3 regions of the Paracidovorax sp. genome follow, and region 3 is predicted to be linked to each of the others. Evidence: predicted binding sites of a transcription regulator. Region 3 holds the regulator's gene; each other region holds the start of a gene.
The links. The regulator FNR, encoded in region 3, switches genes on or off when oxygen is low (the NO sensors DNR and NnrR bind a similar motif). The targets are predictions, from matches to a motif close to TTGATNNNNATCAA.

Region 1 (6,898 bases), on a different contig from region 3:
CCCAGCGCCCGCAATGCGCGCACTGCGTCCAGAGTAGGGCCCTCCGTCAGCACCGCGTTCTCGGTGCATTCGATCTCCAGGCGCGAGGGCGCCAGGCCGTGGCGTTCGCAGCTGGGGAGCAATTGGTCCATGAAGCCGGGGTGCTCCAGATTGCGCGGCGAGACATTGACCGCGACGTTCACCCGCACGTCTTCGGCCTCCCAGGCACGGATCTGCGCGAGTGCGGTGTCTATCACCCAGTGCGTCACCGGCTGGATGTACGTGGTCTTTTCCAGCAGCGGGATGAATTCGCCCGGCGACACGGGACCCAGCACCGGGTGGTCCCAGCGCAGCAGGGCTTCGACGCTGGTGTATTGCATGGAGGCACGCTCGAACTGGGGTTGGTAGACCAAGCGGAACTCCCCCGAGTCCAGCGCGCGCGGTACGCGGGCCAGCAGTTCATAGGCATGCTGGTGGCGCACATCGGCTGCTGCGTCATAGACGGTGATGTCGTCGATGGTGCCGCTGGCATGAAACAGCGCCACGCTGGCGCGCCGCAGGGCATCGCCCGCATCCGCGGGTTCCAGCTTGAGCGGCACCAGGCCGATGCGACGGCGTTGATGGATGACGGGGTGTCGGCCGTCGCTCAGGTTCATTAGGGCGTGGTCAAGGCTGGAGAGCAGCGTTTCCGCGAAAGCCCGGGTTTCCGTGACCGAGCTGCCCTTGAGCACCAGCGCCAGATGGCTGGAGTCGGTACGGTACACGCGCGTCGTGTCACCCACCCAGAGGGCGATCTGGCGGCCGGCCTGGTGGTAGAGCCGCTCGATCGAGTCCGTGCCGACGGCGCGCCGCACGTCCATCAGCACCTCGGTGGACATGAGCTCCACCAGCGCGAGCGTGCGCTCGCCGCCGGGCTCGCTCACGCACAGGCCCGCCAGGTCGGCCAGCAGTTGGTTCCGGTTGGGCAGCAGGGTGGCCTCGTCAAGCCGCGCGAAAGAGCACTGCAGGTTGATCTGTGCCACCGCCAAGGCCGCAAAGTCCTCCAACTGCCGGATCTGGTGGGCATCGAAGCTGCGGGGCCGGTGGTCGAGCACGCACAGCGCGCCGAGGATGTGCCCGTTGAGCAGGCGCAGCGGCGCACCCGCATAGAACCGGATGTGCGGCGCGCCGGTGACCAGCGGGTTGTTGACGAAGCGGGAGTCTTTGAGCGAGTCCTCCACCACCATCACGCTTTGCTGGCGGATCGTGTGGTTGCAGAACGCATCTTCGCGGCAGGTTTCGCGCACGCCCATGCCGATCTCGGACTTGAACCACTGGCGGTCCGCATCGATGAAGCCGATGATGGCCATCGGCGCATCGAAGGTTTTGCAGACAAGCCGTGTGATGCGATCGAACTCCTCGGAAGGCGGGGAGTCCAGCAGGCCCGTGGCCCGTAATGTGGCAAGTCGCTCCGCTTCAGAATATCTGGAGGTGGACATAGAAAAAGGCATGAAAAAAGCGCGGGGATGACCAAAAGCCCCGTTACCTGGCTGCAATGTAACCCAGCGTGGCCCGTCGCATCGTCGGCTCGGCAGCCCAGGCACCGGGGGCATGCAAGGCCTTGTCCTGCAAGCGCTTGAGTGGCGGGAAGGCAAATGCCCGTCAGGCTGGCCCCCATACTCTTCGGATCTGTTTCTCACTTTCTTTCGGAGCGTAACCATGGCCGGTGCCAGCCTCATCACCCTGCTCGACGATATCGCCACCGTGCTGGACGACGTGGCGTTGATGACCAAGGTCGCGGCGCGCAAGAGCGTGGCCATGGCCGACGACGTGTCCGTCATGACCAAGGTGGCCGCGCAGAAGACGGCCGGTGTGCTCGGTGACGATCTGGCGCTGAACGCCCAGCAGGTGGCCGGCGTGCATGCCGACCGGGAGCTGCCCGTGGTGTGGGCCGTGGCCAAAGGCTCGCTGGTGAACAAGGCCATCCTGGTGCCGGCGGCGCTGCTCATCAGCGCCTTTGCACCGTGGGCGGTCACGCCGCTTCTGATGGTGGGGGGCGGCTTCCTCTGCTATGAGGGCTTTGAGAAGTTGGCCCACAAGTTCCTGCACCGGGGCGACTCTGAAAAGGGCGCGGAGAAGGCCGATAGCGTGCCTGTGCATGCAGCAGCCTCCGCACCGTCCGCAGGGGCAGCGCCCACGGACATCGCCGCGTTCGAGAAGGAGAAGGTCAAGGGGGCCGTGCGCACCGACTTCATCCTGTCGGCCGAGATCATCGCCATCACCCTGGGGACGGTCAGCGGCGCGCCGTTCATGACGCAGGTGGCGGTGATGGTGGGCATCGCGCTGGCAATGACAGTGGGCGTCTATGGTTTGGTGGCCGGCATCGTCAAGCTGGACGACCTGGGCCTGTGGCTGAGCCGCAAGGCCAGTCGTGCAGCGCAGGCCGTGGGGCGCGGCATCGTCGCGGCGGCGCCGTGGTTGATGAAGGGCCTGTCGGTCGCGGGCACTGCCGCCATGTTCCTGGTCGGCGGTGGCATCCTGGTACATGGTGTGCCGGCGCTGGCGCATGCCATCGAGGGCTGGGCCGCCGGACTGGAGCAGGGCCCTGCGGGGGGGCTGTGGTCCTTCCTCGCCAGCCATCTGCTGAGCGCGCTGGTGGGCGTGGTGGCGGGCGCCATCGTGCTGGCGGTGGTCAGCGGCGTGCAGCGCCTGCGGGGCCGCACGCAGGCTGCTGCGCACTGACCTGGCACTGCGCATCCGTACGGTCGGTGCGCCGAAGTTTGCGCTGGATCATGGATCCGGCCAGTGCCAGCCGGTGCGGAGTGCGCCGATTTGATGTGCGGCAAGGCGGGCATGCCGCCGCAGGGGCCCAATGCGTTCACGGGGGTCGTCCCCGGTCAACCGCAACGAGTTCCGTATGAAAAAAACCTGGCTGGCCCTGGCCGTTCTGTGTTCCCTGGCTTCGAGCGCCGCATTCGCGCAAGACGCTGCCGACGGCCGCTGGATGGTGCGCGCGCGCGCCGTGCATCTGGACAGCGTGAACAAGGATTCCACCGGCCTGGGCCTGTCGATCAACGACAAGGTGCTGCCCGAGGTGGACTTCACCTATTTCTTCAGCCCCAACATCGCGGCCGAACTGATCCTGACTGTGCCGCAGAAGCAGGACATCCGCGCTGACGGCCTGGGCAAGATCGGCACGCTCAAGCACCTGCCGCCGGCCCTGCTGGCGCAATACCACTTCACGCAGTTCAGCGGCTTCAAGCCCTATGTGGGCGCCGGCATCAACTACACGCGCTTTTCCAGCGTGCGTTTCAACCCGGCCGTGCAGGCCGCGCTCAGCCCCAGCATCGACAAGAGCAGCTGGGGCGGCGCGCTGCAGGTGGGCGTGGACATTCCCCTGTCCAAGAACCTCTATCTGAACATCGACGTGAAGAAGGTGTTCATCGAGACCGACGTGTTCTCGGCCGGCAACAAGGTCGGCACGCTCAAGATCAACCCGGTGCTGGCCGGCGTGGGCCTGGGCTGGCGGTTCTGACGCCCGCCGCCGCCTTCGGGCGGTGGAGGCACATAGCGAGGCCGGCCGGTGTGCCGGCCTTTTTGCTTTTGCTATTAAAAATATAGCTGGGCGTGCAGGTGGCGACAGCGCCAGCGGCTAGAAATCCTTGACTATCACTGCGCCGGCTGGGCACCGAAGGGCCCGCTGCCGCCGCCTTGGCCGAGCAGGCGCCGCCCGAGCGCGGGCAGGGCGGTGGCCACGTCGATGCGCATGGGCTGCTGCACCACGCGGCCGCCGCCTTGGGCCACGGCGGCGGCGGGCCCCAGGTCGAAGTCGAAGCTGTAGGCCGGCTCCTGTCCCATGCGCAGGTCGGTCACGTGGATGTGGCCGGCATCGTCCTGCCAGAGCCGCCAGAAGCCCCGGCTGAATTGCGCCATGCGTTGCACCTGCGGGTGCTGGTCGTAGCGGGCGATCAGTTCGACGCCGCGCGGGTGCGCGGTCCACTGCATCGGCCGGCCGCCGTCGGCCAGGGCGTAGAAGCCTTCGAGGTACTGCGAGGGCGTGACGGCCACGACGCGCCAAAGCAGGGTGTTGAGCGGCGTGGGGGTCACCAGCACCCGTTCGGCCTGCACGCCCCGCGCCGCCAGGGCCGTGCGCGCCACGCCGGTCACGTACTGCTGGGCCGCGAAGCTCCAGGCCAGGTAGGCGGTGCTTACGGCCAGCGCCCAGCCGTTCCAGCGCAGTCCCCGTCCGCCGCGCAGCAGCAGGGCCAGCACTACGCCGGCCAGCAGCGGCAGGGTGTAGAGCGGGTCGATGATGAAGATGCTGCCCACGCCCAGCGGCGTGTCGTCGAAGGGCCGCAGCAACTGTGTGCCATAGACCGTCATCCAGTCCAGCAGCGGGTGGGTGACCAGCGCCAGCCACATCGCCAGCCACCAGCGGCGCCAGAGTGCTGTCTCGCCGTGCAGCCGTGCCGCCAGCCCGCCCAGCGGCAGCGAGAGCACGCTCAGGTAGAACAAGGAGTGGCTCTCGGCGCGATGCAGCACCATGTTGGCGATGGCGTCGCCGTGGTCGATGAAGGTGTCCAGGTCGGGAAGCGTGCCAGCGGCCGCGCCCCAGAGGGCTGCCTTCCACACCGCCGTGCGGCGTCCCAGGGCGGCGATCGAGACGGCCGAGCCCAGCGCGATCTGCGTGAGTGAATCCATGGGGTCAACATACCAGAGCGCTGCGCTGCGGCCACGTGCCATGAATGCCACGCTGGGCGTGTCGCGTGCCCGTCCTACAGCCGCCGGCCGGCCACTCTGCAATTCTCGGGCGGCGTGGGCTTGACTGGCTCATCTGCACCCATTCGTCCGTCGCGGCCCGGTGACTCGCTCCGCCGCATCCCGCAGGCCCGCCTGCCGCAACCCGCTCCTGCCACCATGCATTACCCTTTGCATCTCGACATCATCCAGGGGCTGGCGCGCCACCCCGCGAGCATTTCCCCCAAGTACTTCTACGACCAGCGCGGCTCGCGGCTGTTCGAGGACATCACGCGCCTGCCCGAGTACTACCCCACCCGGACGGAGGCTGCCGTGATGCAGGCGCACGGTGACGAGATTGCACGCTCCGTCGCCACGTGCACCACCGTGATCGAACCGGGTGCCGGCAACTGCGAGAAGGCGCGCCGGCTCTGCGAGCTGCTGCGCCCCGAGCGTTTCGTGGGCCTGGACATCTCGGCGGACTTCCTTCGCGAAGGCGTGGCCCGGCTGGGCGCGGCCATGCCAGCCCTGCAGGCGCAGGCGGTGGCCGGCGACATCACGCGGCCCATCCTGCTGCCGCCCGACATCCCCCGCGCCCAGCGCCTGGTGTTCTACCCGGGCTCGTCCATCGGCAACTTCGAGCCGCCCCAGGCCCAGCAGCTGCTGGCGAATCTGCGTGCGCTGGTGGATGCCGACGGCGGACTGCTGGTCGGTGTGGATCTGCGCAAGGACGTGGAGGTGCTGGAGGCCGCCTACGACGATGCGGCCGGAGTCACCGCCGCCTTCAATCTGAACGTGCTGTCGCATGTGAACCGGCTCATCGGCAGCGATTTCGTGCCCGATGGCTGGCAGCACCGGGCCTTCTTCAACGATGGTGCATCGCGCATCGAGATGCATCTGGAGGCCCGCGCACCGACGCGCGTGAACTGGCCGGGTGGCGAGCGCGACTTTGCACCGGGCGAGCGCATCCACACTGAGAACAGCTACAAGTACACGCTGCCGGGCTTCTCAGCGCTGCTGGCCGGTGCGGGCTTTTCCCGCATGCAGGCGTGGACGGATGCGCAGGGTTGGTACGCCGTGGTGCACGCGCGGCCCTGAAGGGCCGCGCGCCGATAGCCCCGCCTGTGTCGCGCACCGCGTCTCTTTCGACTCCCCTCCAGACCACCTCGCGCCATGACAGCCTTCCCCGCTCTCCACGAAGCCCCGGCAGAGTCCGGCCCGGCACCCATCTGTCCGCTGGCGCGGCGCTATGCCGACGTGCGCCAAGCCACCACAGCGCTGGCCCTACCGCTGAGCGACGAGGACTGCTGTGCGCAGTCCATGCCCGACGCCAGCCCCGTCAAATGGCACCTGGCACACACCACCTGGTTCTTCGAGACCTTCGTGCTGGAAGCTTACGAGCGGGGCTTTCAGCCCTTCCACCCGGCTTTCCGGGTGCTCTTCAATTCCTACTACCAGGGCGTCGGGGCGCAACATCCCCGTGCGCAGCGCGGACTCATCACGCGGCCTGGGCTACCCCAAGTGCTCGCCTACCGGCTCAATGTGGATGCGCGCATCGCACGGTTGCTGCAGGAACGGGAAGGCGACGCGGCGCTGCACGCGCTGATCGAACTGGGCTTGCAGCATGAGCAGCAGCACCAGGAACTGATCGTCACCGATCTCAAGCACCTGCTTTCGTGCAACCCGCTCTGGCCGGCTTACCACCAGCGGTCGTCGGTGCCCCGTCCCAACGAAGTACCCACCGCGCCGCCCCTGGCGTGGCAGCGCTTCGAAGAGGGCGTGGCCGAGATCGGCCACGCGGGCGCCGGCTTCGCTTTCGACAACGAGTCGCCACGCCACCGGGTCTATCTGGCGCGCTACGAATTGGCCTCGCGCCTGGTCACCAACGGGGAATACCTGGCCTTCATGGCCGACGGCGGCTATGCCGAGCCGGCCCATTGGCTGGCCGAAGGGTGGGACTGGCGCCGTTCGCTGCAGCTGGAGCACCCTATCTACTGGCGCCGTACCGCGGCTGCGCAGGCCGGCTGTCCCGAGGGCTGGGAAGAATTCACCCTGGACGGCGCATGCCCCCTGGGCAGCGAACGGCCGGTCGTCCACCTGTCGTACTTCGAGGCCGATGCCTATGCGCGCTGGGCCGGTGCGCGCCTGCCGACCGAGGCGGAATGGGAGGTGGCGGCGGCCGGCGCTGCACGCGATGGCGCAT
Region 2 (6,898 bases), on a different contig from region 3:
CCCGGCAGGCGGTTGTCGGAAGACTGGCCGAAGCGGTCGTAGCGCAGGCCGGCCAGCACCTTCCACTGCGGCGTGACGGTGATCTGGTCCTGCACGTAGAAGCCGCGCGTCTTGTAGCGGTTGAGCGTGCTGCCGTTGAGCTTGCCGCCGCCGTCGAGCGGCACCACGGGCAGCACCGGGTTGAGCAGGTTCACGGTGGCGACGGTGCCGTCCGAGAAGCTCAGCGCGTCCTTGTTCTGCTGCCCCAGCTCCACGCCGTAGAGCAGCTCGTGCTCGATGTTGCCGGTGCGCAGGTTCTGGATCAGCTCGGTCTGGTTGAACACGCCGTGCTCGAAGCGGTCGATGCCCGAGCGCGTGAGCGCCACGGTGCCGGCGACCTCGTTGACGGCCCCACCGGGCAGGGTGTTCTGCCGGTCCAGCTCGTAGTGGTAATAGCGCAGCGCGTTGCGCAGGCGCAGGCTGCCGTTGAAACGGTGCTCGAAGGTGGCGGTGAAAGAGCCCACCGTGGATTCGGAGGTGTCCGCATCGCGCGCGTTGGCCGAGCCGAAGTACGTGCCGGGCGCCACATCCACCGGCCGCCCGCGCAGGGCGGGAATGCCGAAGTCCGTCACCCGCTTATCGCGCAGCCATTCGGCCTGCAGGAGCAGCGAGGTGCTTGCATCGGGCTTCCAGAGGGCCGAGGGCGCGATCGTCTGGCGCTGGAGGAACTGCTGGCTGCGGTAGCTGTTGGCGTCTTCGGCGGCGCCCGTCAGTCGCCACGACCAGTCGCTGCTGGCCGGGGCGCGGCCCAGGTCGAATTCGCCGCGCCTGTCGGCCCAGCTGCCCACCGTGAGGGCTACGTCGGAGACATGCACGCCCGGCTTCTTGGTCACGCGGTTGACCAGCCCGCCAGAGGAGCCGCGCCCGTAGAGCACGGCGGCCGGGCCCTTGATGACCTCCACGCGGTCGATGTTGGAGAGATCGCGGAAATACAGCGCATCGTCGCGGAAGCCGTCCACGAACTGGTCGCCGATGCTGGTGAAGCCGCGGATGCTCACCTGGTCGCGCTGGCCGTCGCCCGTGGACAGGCCCACGCCGGCCACGTTGCGCAGCGCGTCCTGCAACGAGGCCGCACCCTGGTCGCGCAGCACCTGGCGCGGCACCACGTTGATGGTCTGCGGCACGTCGCGCAAGGCGGCCTCGGTCTTGGTGCCGCTGGCCGAAGTGGGCGCGTTGTAGGCCGCATCGTCCGCGCTGCGGTCGGCCTGCACGCGCACCTCGCGCATCGTGGCCACCGGAGCCGGCGCTGTCTGCTGCGCCGACGCGGCGGCGCCCGCGAGGCACAGGGCCGCCAGGGCACAGGGACGAAGAGGGGCCCGCAGCGGCTGCTTGCGGGGCGCGGTGAGGGTGAAAGAGCGGGACATGGTGCAGTGCCGTGAAGGAAAGGTCGTTGGATTGGAGGGCACGCCAACCGTCCGCAGTGGACGCCGGCATGCGCTGGCCGGGCCACCACGGAATTTCCTCCCAATACGCCGCAAGCGCTTGTGCTGAAAGCGTAGGCCGCTATGGTTTTTAGTGTTTTGGGTGGCGCAGCGGCTGCATTGTATTGGTATTAAGAATGATTCTCATAAATATTAAATGGGTGTGGTGATGCCGCTATGGCAGCGAGGGAAGGGGCTGGCGGGCACAATCGCGGGCCACCGGCCGCCTCGGGGCGGACCGAGACACCGACTTTTGGGGAAACATCCGATGAGCATCGATCTCGCACGCATCAACGCCGAACTGGGCCGCAACGCGCAGGGCCTGGTGGACTGGGCCGTCGGCCTGGGCCGCCCGGCCATCGTCACCACCAACTTCCGCCCGTTCGAGGCGGTGATCCTGCACATGGTCACGCGCGCCCAGCCGGACATGCCCGTGGTCTGGATGGACAATGGTTACAACACCGAGGCCACCTACCGCTTCGCCGACGAAGTCACCCGCCAGCTGAAACTGAACCTCAGCATCTACCTGCCACGCCGCTCGCGTGCGCACCGCGAGGCCGTCGAAGGCCCCGTGCCCGCGCTGGACGATCCGCGCCACGCCGCCTTTACCGAGGAGGTGAAGCTCGAACCCTTCGCCCGCGCGTTGCGCGAGACCGCGCCACAGGTCTGGTTTACGGCCCTGCGCGCCACCGACACGGCGGTGCGTGCGCAGATGGACCCGGTCAGCATCAACCCCGACGGCCTCGTCAAGGTCGCGCCGCTGCTGCACTGGTCGTCCAAGGATCTGTACGAATACCTGCAGGCTCACGGATTGCCTAACAACTTCGACTACGTGGACCCCACCAAGGGCGAAGACAACCGCGAATGCGGGCTGCACCTCTCGCACTGATCGGGCGCGGCGCACCGCCGCGTGGCTGACACCCATCCTTCGATAGCAAGGCGTGCCCGGGGCACGCCTTTTTTTCGCCCCGTCCCCACCGGCCGCTCGCACGGATCCACCGTAGGCTTGAGCTGACGCGGTGTGCGCGGGCGCGCCTACGCTCCGCGGCAGGACCGGGTTTTAGAGTGCGTCTATCGCATGCAGCAAGGACTTTCCTCCCTGGGGCGAAAGGGCTGAAGCGAATCCAGGCAACGCACAAAGGAGCACCATGAACGAAGACACCATCAAGGGCAACTGGAAGCAGTTCACCGGCAAGATCAAAGAGCAATGGGGCAAGCTGACGGACGACGACCTCGATGTCGTAGCCGGCAAACGTGACCAGCTCCTGGGCCGCCTGCAGGAACGCCATGGCCTCGCCAAGGATGCCGCCGAAAAGGAGCTGAAGGACTGGGAAGGGCGCAACCCCGACTTCCGCTACGACCGTTGAGCGCCTGAGCGCATCTTCTTTCCCCCCCACACAACAAACCACCGTCCGGCCGCCTGACCACCAGCGGGAGCCGGAATGGATAAGCCTTTTTTTACCTGAGGAGAAACCTATGAAACACGCACGTAACCTGATCGCCATCGTCGCCGCCAGCCTGCTGGCTACTTCCGCAATGGCCATGACTCGCGAAGAGCACAGCGCCGCCAAGACCCGGATCTCGGCCGACTACAAGGCCAACAAGGCCAAGTGCGATGCGCTGACGGCCAACGCCAAGGACATCTGCATGAAGGAGGCCAAGGGCGCCGAAAGCGTTGCCAAGGCTGAGCTGGAAGCGCAGTACAAGCCCAGCGACAAGAACACCTACAAGGTCGCCGAAGCGCGCGCTGATGCTGACTACGCCGTCGCCAAGGAAAAGTGCGACGACCAGAGCGGCGACGCCAAGAAGATTTGCGAAAAGGACGCCAAGGCTGCTCACGTGACCGCCAAGGAAAACGCCAAGGTCGCCCGCGCCCAGGCCAAGCCTTCCGACAACGCGACCAAGAAGGACGCCAACGTCGCAGAGGTGAAGAAGGAAGCCACCGAAGAAAAGCGCGAAGCCCAGTACAAGGCTGCCAAGGAGCGCTGCGACACCATGTCGGGCGACGTGAAGGACAAGTGCGTGGCTGACGCCAAGCGCATGTACGGCCAGTAATGGCCGAGCGTTCCGGCCATGCGATAGCTCACCCCGTGAGATTCGCTTGGCTGGACGGTCCTCGTGAAGAGGGCTCGGCTGTCACATCGCTGAGTCCCCTGAAGATAGGCCCTGCTGATGCAGGGCTTTTTCTTTGCCCGGGTGAGAGGGGCCCCACCTGTGCCGGCCGACGCGCGGCTGCCCGGTCCACCCTACGGCAGGCGTCCTCGGCTTGTGGTGTGTCCCTGTCGAATACGAACCGGGTTTGGGGCCATGAGCTGGCAGGGGGGCGGGCCAAGGCGCTGAACCGTCGTCGCCTCGCGCGCCCTGCGGAAAACGGCGGTGACCTTGTGATCTGGATCAAAGCTCCGTCCACGGCTGTTCCCTAAGCTGGGGCACTGGTCTCGCCACCATCGGTGGGCCTCTGCAACAAGGATGGGGAAAGCCATGGCTGGATTGGAATGGTCAGAAGGATTGGCGCTGGATCTGCCCCTGATGGATACGACCCATCAGGAGTTCGTCGCACTGCTGACAGCCGTGCAGGAGGCCGATGACGCGGCGCTGCTGCCCGCCTGGCATGCGCTTTTCGAACACACGGTGGCGCATTTCGGCCAGGAAGACCGCTGGATGCAGAGCACCCGCTTCGCATCCGGCAACTGCCATTCCATGCAGCACCGCGTGATCCTGCAGGTGCTGGGAGAGGGCACCGAGCGGGCCGAGAAGCACGGCGAACTCAACGTGCTGCGCGCGATGGCGTCGGAACTGGCGATCTGGTTTCCGCAGCACACCCAGAGCATGGATGCCGCGCTGGCCTTGCACCTGCGCCGCGTGGGGTTCGACCCTGCCACTGGGTTGGTTGCGGCGCCGGCCGAACTACCCGAGATGCTGATCGAGGGCTGTGGCGGCGCGTGTTCCAGCGGGGGCGACGAAGGCCACCACCGCACCGGGGCCGCGGCCGCCGCACCTCACGACGCCGTGCCGGCCTGACCGCGCAGCCTCGGTCAGCGCGCGACCAGCACCGGAAACAGCTTGCCCAGGCCGTCGGCCATCACCTCCACGGCCAGGGCCGCCAGGATCAGCCCCATCAGCCGGGTCATCACGTTGATGCCGGTCTTGCCCAGCACGCGGGCGATGGGCTCGGCCAGCGAGAAGCACAGGGCCGTGGCCGCCGCGATGACCACGCCGTAGCCCACCAGCGCGAGGTGCTGCCAGATGGTCTGCGCACGGTCGGCGTAGATCACCACGGTGGACATGCTGGCCGGGCCGGTCAGCAGCGGAATGGTGAGCGGCACCACGGCGATGCTGTCGCCCTGCGCGGCCTTTTCGGCGCCTTCTTCCAGCTCGTTGGTCATCGGCTTGGCTTCGGCCGGCTGGGCGTTGAGCATGTTCATCGCGCTGATGAGCAGCAGCAGGCCGCCGCCCACCTGGAAGCTCTGCAGCGAGATGTTGAAGAACGCCAGGATCTGCAGCCCCAGCAGCGCGCATGCGGCGATCACGCAGAAGGCGCTGAAGGCCGCCACCTGGATCGTGCGGCGCCGCTGCGCCGCCGAAAAGCCGGTGGTGTAGTGGATGAAGAAGGGCACGATGGCCAGCGGGTTCACGATCGCGAGCAGGGCGATCAGCGGCTTGATCCAGTCCATCAGCGGCCTCCAGAGACTTCCAGGAAGGACATGGTGGTGTAGGGCGAGGCATCGCCCATCAGCCACACGATGGCCTCGGCCACTTCCTCGGCGGAGCCGCCGCGCCCCATGGGCACCTGGTGTGCCAGGTCGCGCACGCGGTCGGGCAGGCCGCCGCTGGCATGGATCTCGGTCTCGATCAGCCCCGGGCGCACGGCGTTCACGCGGATGCCCTCGGCCGCCACCTCGCGCGCCAGGCCCAGGGTCAGCACGTCGATGGCGCCCTTGGCCGCCGCATAGTCCACGTACTGCCCGGCCGAGCCCAGCCGCGCCGCCGCGCTGGAGACGTTGACGATGCTGCCGCCTGCGCCGCCGTGCCGGGTGCTCATGCGGCGCACGGCTTCGCGGGCGCAGTAGAAGCTGCCCAGCACATTGATGTCGAACATGCGGCGCAGGCGCTCGCCGCTCATTTCGTCCACGCGGGCGGGCATGTCCACCACCCCGGCGTTGTTGACCAGCGCGCCCAGGCGGCCCCGGTGGCCCAGTTGTTCGTCCACGGCGGCGAACATCGCCACCACGTCGGCCTCCACGGCCACGTCGCCCTGCACGGCGATGGCCGTGCCACCCGCTGCAGTGATCTGCCGCACCACGGTCTGGGCGGCCTCGGCGTTGCGGGCGTAGTTGACGGCCACGGCCCAGCCCTGGCGCGCAGCCAGCACGGCGGTGGCCGCGCCTATGCCCCGGCTGCCGCCAGTCACAAGGGCTATTCGGTTGCTGTCGTTCATGTGCCGTCTCCTGCTGCAAGAATGAGGGGCCTGCGGGGCGCGCCGGCCGTGCTGCACGGCATTACAGCATCGCGGGCCCGGGCGCTTCGGCTGTTGGCCGCCACGCCCGCCATCTTCCCTGCTTTTCCTCCCTCATTTCCGCCTTCCAAGGAGCCAAGTCCATGGGTCAGTTCGTCGATCTCACTTCCGCTGATGGTTTCACCGTACCCGCCTGGGTCGCAATGCCCGAAGGCACGCCGCGCGGCGGCGTGGTGGTGCTGCAGGAAATCTTCGGCGTGAATTCGCACATCCGCAGCGTGGCCGAGCGCTGGGCCGCGCAGGGCTACGCCGCCGTGGCGCCGGCCCTGTTCGCCCGCGTCAAGCCCGATGTGGAGCTGGGCTACAGCGCGCAGGACATGGAAGACGGCATCGCGCTCAAGGCTCAGGCCGAGGCGCTGCCGGGCGCCGGCGTGCTGCCCGACATCCAGGCCGCCATCGGGCATGCCGCACAGCTCGGCGGCGGCAAGGTGGGCATCGTGGGCTTCTGCTGGGGCGGCCTGCTCGCCTGGCGCGCGGCCTGCGAACTGCAGGGCCTGTCGGCTGCGCTCTGCTACTACGGCGGCGGCATGACGATGGGCGAGGAGGTCAAGCGCCAGCCACGCTGCCCGGTGCTGGCGCACTTCGGCCGGCGCGACCACTTCATCACGCTCGACTCGGTCGAGGCCTTCGGCTGCGTCCATCCCGAGGTCGAAATCCACCTGTACGACGCCGACCACGGCTTCAACTGTGACCAGCGCAGCTCCTACGAAGCGACCGCCGCCGCCACGGCCGCCGAGCGCTCGCAGGACTTCCTGTCCCGCCACCTGCGCTGAGCCAGAAGCCCGCAGCCGGGCGCCCGGCTGCGGAGTGCGTCAAAATCATGCCCATGAACGCGCTCAACATCGCCGAATACACCCATAGCCTGGGTCTGCAGGCAAAAGCCGCCTCTGCCCTGATGGCACGGGCGCCTGCTGCTATCAAA
Region 3 (6,898 bases):
GATCTCGGCGGCGAAATACCGGCGGAAATCGATCAGCCAGGATTGCTCCATGGGCTCGAACAGCACCTCGCCCTGGCACATCAGCGCCATGATGACGGCACGGCGTACCAGGTCGTCGCGGGTGAGTGCGAGCCCCCGCACCACCGGCAGCCGGCCCTGGTCGAGGAAGTCGTAGTACTCGTCCAGCGTCTTGGCGTTCTGGCTGTAGGTGGCACCCACGCGGCCGATGGCCGAGACGCCGAGGCCAATCAGGTCGCAGTCGGGCTGGGTGCTGTAGCCTTGGAAATTGCGATGCAGCCGGCCCTGGCGCTTGGCCACGGCCAAAGGATCGTGCGGCAAAGCGAAATGGTCCATGCCTACATACACATAGCCTGCGTCGCCCAAGGACTGGAGCGAGCGCGAGAGCATGGACACCTTGGCAGAAGCCTGCGGCAGCTCGGCCGTGACGATGCGCCGCTGCGGCTTGAAGCGCTCCGGCAGGTGGGCATAGGCGTAGAGGGCGATGCGGTCTGGCCGCAGCAGCGCGATCTGCTCCAGCGTACGGTCGAAGGACTCGGGCGTCTGGCGGGGCAGGCCGTAGATCAGATCGACATTGATCGACTCGAAGCCGAGGCGCCGGGCGGCCTCCACGAGGCTGAACACCTGGGCAGAGGGCTGTACCCGGTGGACGGCCTTCTGCACTTCGGGGTCGAAGTCCTGCACGCCGAAGCTCAGGCGGTTGAAGCCCAGCTCGGCCAGCACGGCCAGGCGCTCCTCGGTCACGGTGCGCGGATCCACCTCGATCGAGTATTCACCGCCCGGCACCAGCGCGAAGCTGCGCCGCAAAATGGCCATGAGTTCGCGCAGCGCCGCATCCGGCAGGAAGGTGGGGCTGCCGCCGCCCAGGTGCAGCTGGCTTACGGGCTGCCCCACCCCGCACTGCGCGGTGTGCAGGTCAATCTCGCGGCTCAAATAGCGCAAGTAGGTGGTGGCGCGCTCGGGGTGGCGCGTGATGATCTTGTTGCAAGCGCAGTAATAGCAGAGCGATTCGCAGAACGGAATATGCACATAAAGGGAGAGCGGAAGCGCCATCGAGGCTGCTCCGGCGCGCCGCTGCTGCAACGCGAGGACATACTCGTCCTGCCCGAATGCCTCGACGAACCGGTCCGCCGTCGGATAGGAGGTGTAGCGTGGCCCTGGCACGTCGAAGCGACGCAGTAGCTCGGGAGTGACAGCATTCATGAGGAATTCCTTGGGGTCCGGCTCCGAACTTTGCCGCAGGGCCCCTCGGCCGTCCTTGATGTGCATCAAGCGATGTCTGCAAGCGCGCTGAGACAATCAGCAGAGACGTCAATGAATTGAAACCTCTTGTGCGATAGGGCCCCTGGGCCGTACCGCACGACCGTCGCCGGTTCGCCCGATGCGACGAAGCCACTACAGGAGCTCCGTGCATATGAATCCGCAAACCATCAAAGTGGCCTGCTCCAACTGCAACCTGCGCGAACTGTGCATGCCCATGGGCCTGAACGAGCAGCAGCTGCAACGGATCGACGAGATCGTCGCCGTGCGCCGCAAGGTCAAGCGCGGGGGAACTCTGTTCCGCAATGGCGAGGCCTTCACTTCGCTCTTCGCCATCCGCACCGGCTTCTTCAAGACCTGCGTGGCCACGGAGGACGGCCGCGACCAGGTGACAGGCTTCCAGATGGCCGGCGAGATCATTGGCCTGGACGGCATCGTGAACGACCACCATAGCTGCGACGCCGTCGCGCTGGAAGATGCCGAGGTCTGCGTCATGCCCTTCGACCGCATCGAAGAACTGTCGCGCGAGGTCACGGCCCTGCAGAACCATGTGCACAAGATCATGAGCCGCGAGATCGTGCGCGAGCACGGCGTGATGCTCCTGCTGGGCAGCATGCGCGCCGAGGAGCGGTTGGCGGCCTTCCTGCTGAACCTGGTGCAGCGTCTGCATGCCCGCGGCTTCTCGCAGTCCGAACTGGTGCTGCGCATGACGCGCGAGGAAATCGGCAGCTACCTGGGCCTGAAGCTCGAGACCGTGAGCCGCACCTTCTCGAAGTTCGTCGAGGAAGGCATCGTCGAGGTGAAGCAGCGCCATGTGCGCATCCTCGACACAGAGGCGCTCAAGCGCATCGTCAACAGCCAGAACCAGGCCTGCCACTGAAGCGACACCCCTCCTAACACCCACTGGGCGCCAGGTGCGCGCGCGCTGCCGTGCTAGCGCGGGTATTTCGCGCAGTCTGCGGGCCGCTCGCATTCCGGCACCGGGCAACGGTTGATCTCGAAGGGCGAGAGCGACAGCAAGGTGGTGAGTGCGCCGGACAGCATGATGATGGCCCAGAACACGAAGAACGCCAGGGTATAGACCCCTTCGCGCGAGAGCGCGAGCGGCTGGTCCGCCCAGTGCAGCGCCTGCGGATCCACACAGGCAAAGACGACCATCTCCATCACGCCCGCCATCAAAAAGGCGGGCCAGGCGATCCACATCAGTCGCTGTTTCAGCATGGTGTCTTCTCCTTCGCGCGAGACGTGCTCAGGGCCGATCCTGCACAGGCGTGGCCGCATGGTTGCGGCCCTTGAGGGCCGGCACCATGGCGGCGGCGTCCTGGCGCAGCGTCTTGTTGATGTCGAGCCCGCGCTGGTAGTAGTCCTCTGCCAGCACCGGATCGGGTCGACTCAGTGCCAGCCAGAGCGTCACCAGGCCTGCGACCACCACGATGGCCGGCCCCGCGATGATGAGCCACACATGGCCGTAGCGCCACCAGGGCTGGGACACGGGCCCGGCTGGCTGCCCGGCGGATGAAACGATGGGGGTCATGCTCACACTCCTTCGCGGCGCACAGTCCGCTTCACCAAGAACCTTGTACCTATTGACGATCGCTTGGGGGCACGGCCATCAGCGCGGCACCAGAAACACCGACTTTTCGGACACCTGCGCCGCTGCTCCCTGGGCGCGCACCTCGAAATACACCGGGTGCGACCCCGGCTCGGCCGAGCCGTAGGGCACCTGCAGCCGCACGGCCACCCAGCGCGCCTCGGCCGGGCCCACCTCCACCTCGGGCTCGGAGGCGACCTCCAGCCCTGTCAGGCCTCGCGCGCCGATACGGTAACGCTGGGGCCCCTCGGTGGCATTCATGATCTGCAGACGGTAAACGTTCTCCAGCCGGCCGCCGGCCACGATGCGCGAGAGCGCGGCGCGGTCGCGCACCACGTCCACCTTGAGCGGCGTACGCCCCACCAGGCTGGCCAGCATGCCGATGCACAGCAGCACCAGCACCGCACTGTAGATCAGCACGCGCGGGCGCAGCACGCGACGCAGTATCTGCGGCTGGCTCCAGCGGCGCTCCACGCCGTTCTGGGTCGAAAAGCGGATCAGGCCCGGCGCATAGCGCATCTTGTCCATCACGGTATTGCAGGCATCCACGCACAGGCCGCAGCCGATGCACTCGTACTGCAGGCCGTTGCGGATGTCGATCCCCACCGGGCAGACCTGCACGCACAGGGTGCAGTCGATGCAGTCGCCGAGCCCCTGCGCCCGAGGGTCGGCCACCGACTTGTTGCGCGGGCCGCGCGGCTCGCCGCGGGCCTGGTCATAGGTCACGATCAGCGTGTCGCTGTCGAACATGGCGCTCTGAAAGCGCGCATAGGGGCACATGTACTTGCACACCTGCTCGCGCATGAAACCGGCGTTGCCGTAGGTGGCAAGGGCGTAGAACGCCACCCAGAAGATCTGCCACGAGCCCTGCAGTGCCAACAGCTCCGCCCCCAGCAGGCGGATGGGCACGAAGTAGCCCACGAAGCTGAAGCCTGTCCAGCCCGCGATGGCGATCCACAGCAACTGCTTGGTGCTCTTCTTGGCGATCTTCTCTGCCGTCCAGCCGCTGCGGTCCAGCCGCAGGCGTGCGCTGCGATCACCTTCCACACGGTGCTCGATCCACATGAAGATCTCGGTATAGACCGTTTGCGGACAGGCGAAGCCGCACCACAGCCGCCCCGCCACCGCAGTGAAGAGGAACAGCGACAGCGCCGAGATGACAAGCAGGCCGGTGAGGTAGATGAAGTCCTGCGGATAGAGCACCAGGCCAAACAGGTAGAACCGGCGTGCGCCCAGGTCGAACAGCACCATCTGCCGCCCACCCCACTGCAGCCACGGCAAGCCGTAGAACACCAGCTGCGTGAGCACGACCATGAGCCAGCGCCAGCGCGCGAAGACGCCACTGATCGCGCGCGGGTAGATCTTCTGCTGCGCCTCGTAGAGCGACTGGCTTTCTGCGGGGACGGGAGTGATCGGTATGACCTTGGCCGGAGGGCCTTCGGCGGGCTTCATGGTGGGTGCCTGTGGCGGGGGCCCGGATGGGTTCCGAGTCGCATGGAAAAAAGGAAAGGAGAAAGCAATGCAGCCGGCGCCGAGGCGCCGGCTCAGGACGTGGACACGGCGGTTGCGTGTGACACGTGCTTCGGGGCTCGCTCAGCGCACGGCGGCGCCGGGCTTGCCGTTCGAAAGACCCCAGACATAGGCCGTCAGCACGTTGATCTGGCTGTCGGTGAGCTTGCCAGCCTGCGCTGGCATCTGGTTGGTCTTGCCGTTGTTGATCATCGCGGTGATCGCGGCCTCACCCCAGCCGTGCAGCCAGATGTCATCGGTGAGGTTGGGCGCGCCCAGCGCCGTGTTGCCCTTGCCATCCATGCCATGGCATGCCGCGCAGGCCGTGAACTTGGACTTGCCCAGCGATGCGCGCAGCGAATCGTGCGGGCTGCCAGAGAGGCTCAGCACGTACTGCGCGAGGTTGCGCACGTCTTCGGGCGATCCCACGGCGGCGGCCATCGGCGGCATCACGCCAATGCGGCCGGCATGGATGGTCTGGTGGATCTGCTCGGGCGCGCCGCCATGCAGCCAGTCGCCATCGGTGAGGTTGGGAAAGCCCTTGCTACCGCGCGCATCGGAGCCGTGGCACTGCGCGCAGTTATTGAGAAAGAGGCGTTCGCCGATGGCCATGGCCTGCGGATCGCGCGCCATGTCTTCAGGCTTCATTTGCGCGAAGCGGGCGTAGAGCGGCTGCAGCTCGGCATCGGCCTTGGCCATCTCGGCCTCGTACTCGCCGCGCTGCGTCCAGCCCAGACGGCCGGAGAAGGCCCCCAGGCCCGGGTAGGCCACCAGATAGGCCACGCCAAAGACCATGGTGATGATGAACAGCCACATCCACCATCGCGGCAGCGGGTTGTTCATCTCGCGCAGGTCTTCGTCCCAGACGTGGCCGGTGGTGTTGTCGGCCGTGGCCTCGACCTTCTTGCGCGAGGTGATCCACAGCAGCAGGGCGCAGGCCAGGATGCCGGCCAGCGTGAGCCCGGCCACATAGAGGGACCAGAAATGGTTGGTGAAATCGCTCATGGGTTCTCTCGTTTCTTGTGCGTGCGGCCGTTCGATCGGTCGGAAAGACCGGCGGAAAGGCCGGCAGTGAGTCCGTCAGTCCTGCACGAAGGGCAGCTGCGCCGCCTCTTCGAAGCGGGCCTGGTTGCGGCGCAGGAACGCCCAGACCCAGATGCCCAGAAAGCACGCCAGCGATGCCAGCGTGGCCACGATGCGCATGGTGGTGATATCCATAGCAGGCTCCTTGGTTGCGGTGTGCGGCGCGGGCTTACTTGAGCGCGCGGCCCATGACCTGCAGGTAGGCGACAAGCGCGTCCAGCTCGGTCTTGCCCTTGACCTCGTCGGCTCCGCCGGCGATCTCCGCATCGGTGTAAGGCACGCCCACGATGCGCAGCGCCTTCATGCGGGGTTCGACCACGCTGGGATCGACCTGGGTCTTCGCCAACCACGGGTAGGCGGGCATGTTCGATTCGGGCACCACGTCGCGCGGGTTGTTCAGGTGGATGCGGTGCCACTCGTCGCTGTACTTGCCGCCCACGCGCTGCAGGTCAGGGCCCGTGCGCTTGCTGCCCCACTGGAAGGGGTGGTCGTAGACGAACTCGCCCGCCACGGAGTAGTGGCCATAGCGCAGCGTCTCGGCGCGGAAGGGGCGGATCATCTGCGAGTGGCAGTTGTAGCAGCCCTCACGCAGATAGATGTCGCGGCCGATCAACTGCACCGCGGTATAGGGCTTGACGCCGTCCACAGCCTCGGTGGTGGACTTCTGGAAGAAGAGCGGCACGATCTCGACCAGGCCGCCCACGGCCACGACGAGCAGGATCAGCACGATCATCAGGAAGTTGCTGGTCTCCACCTTTTCGTGGGTGAAGCCGGCAGATGCGGTGCGGGGGGTATCAGACATTCAATCGCTCCTTCAAGCTCAGGCGTGGGCCGGCTGGACCATGGGGATGGCCACCTTGACCGAACGCCCGCCGACGGCCGTCATCCACACGTTCCAGGCCATCACGGCCATGCCGCCCAGATACATCAGGCCGCCCACAAAGCGGATCACGTAGAACGGATAGGTCGCCTTCACGCCTTCGACGAAGGTGTAGGTCAGCGTGCCGTCCGGGTTGATGGCGCGCCACATCAGGCCTTGCATGACGCCGGCGATCCACATGGCGGCGATGTAGAGCACGATGCCCACGGTGGCCATCCAGAAGTGCAGCTCGATGGCGGGCACCGAATGCATCTTGTCCTTGCCGAAGAGGCGCGGAATCAGGTAGTAGAGCGAGCCCATGGTGATGAGGCCCACCCAGCCCAGCGCACCGGAATGCACGTGGCCGATCGTCCAGTCGGTGTAGTGGCTCAGCGCGTTGACGGTCTTGATAGACATCATCGGACCCTCGAACGTCGACATGCCGTAGAACGAGAGCGACACGATCAGGAAACGCAGGATAGGGTCGGTGCGCAGCTTGTGCCAGGCGCCCGAGAGGGTCATGATCCCGTTGATCATCCCGCCCCAGCTGGGGGCCAGCAGGATCAGCGAGAACACCA

Region 1: the regulator FNR is predicted to act here: its motif matches at 2,791-2,804, upstream of AC3A84_RS04875 (OmpW/AlkL family protein).
Region 2: the regulator FNR is predicted to act here: its motif matches at 3,845-3,858, upstream of AC3A84_RS11275 (hemerythrin domain-containing protein).

The regions. Positions count from the first base shown of each region.
Region 1 is NZ_JBXYZY010000009.1:9,652-16,549, forward strand. Features, by position in the region: gene AC3A84_RS04865 (sensor domain-containing phosphodiesterase) at 1-1,457, opposite strand, end outside; gene AC3A84_RS04870 (DUF808 domain-containing protein) at 1,678-2,700, shown strand; gene AC3A84_RS04875 (OmpW/AlkL family protein) at 2,876-3,493, shown strand; gene AC3A84_RS04880 (metal-dependent hydrolase) at 3,628-4,659, opposite strand; gene egtD (L-histidine N(alpha)-methyltransferase) at 4,876-5,793, shown strand; gene egtB (ergothioneine biosynthesis protein EgtB) at 5,869-6,898, shown strand, end outside.
Region 2 is NZ_JBXYZY010000029.1:9,127-16,024, reverse strand. Features, by position in the region: gene AC3A84_RS11295 (TonB-dependent receptor) at 1-1,403, opposite strand, end outside; gene AC3A84_RS11290 (phosphoadenosine phosphosulfate reductase domain-containing protein) at 1,729-2,349, shown strand; gene AC3A84_RS11285 (CsbD family protein) at 2,609-2,827, shown strand; gene AC3A84_RS11280 (hypothetical protein) at 2,937-3,515, shown strand; gene AC3A84_RS11275 (hemerythrin domain-containing protein) at 3,942-4,481, shown strand; gene AC3A84_RS11270 (MarC family protein) at 4,496-5,134, opposite strand; gene AC3A84_RS11265 (SDR family oxidoreductase) at 5,134-5,898, opposite strand; gene AC3A84_RS11260 (dienelactone hydrolase family protein) at 6,060-6,749, shown strand; gene AC3A84_RS11255 (glutamate-5-semialdehyde dehydrogenase) at 6,803-6,898, shown strand, end outside.
Region 3 is NZ_JBXYZY010000003.1:177,181-184,078, reverse strand. Features, by position in the region: gene hemN (oxygen-independent coproporphyrinogen III oxidase) at 1-1,221, opposite strand, end outside; gene fnr (fumarate/nitrate reduction transcriptional regulator Fnr) at 1,433-2,158, shown strand; gene AC3A84_RS04665 (hypothetical protein) at 2,212-2,499, opposite strand; gene AC3A84_RS04660 (FixH family protein) at 2,528-2,812, opposite strand; gene ccoG (cytochrome c oxidase accessory protein CcoG) at 2,891-4,321, opposite strand; gene ccoP (cytochrome-c oxidase, cbb3-type subunit III) at 4,463-5,383, opposite strand; gene AC3A84_RS04645 (cbb3-type cytochrome oxidase subunit 3) at 5,459-5,596, opposite strand; gene ccoO (cytochrome-c oxidase, cbb3-type subunit II) at 5,631-6,263, opposite strand; gene ccoN (cytochrome-c oxidase, cbb3-type subunit I) at 6,282-6,898, opposite strand, start outside.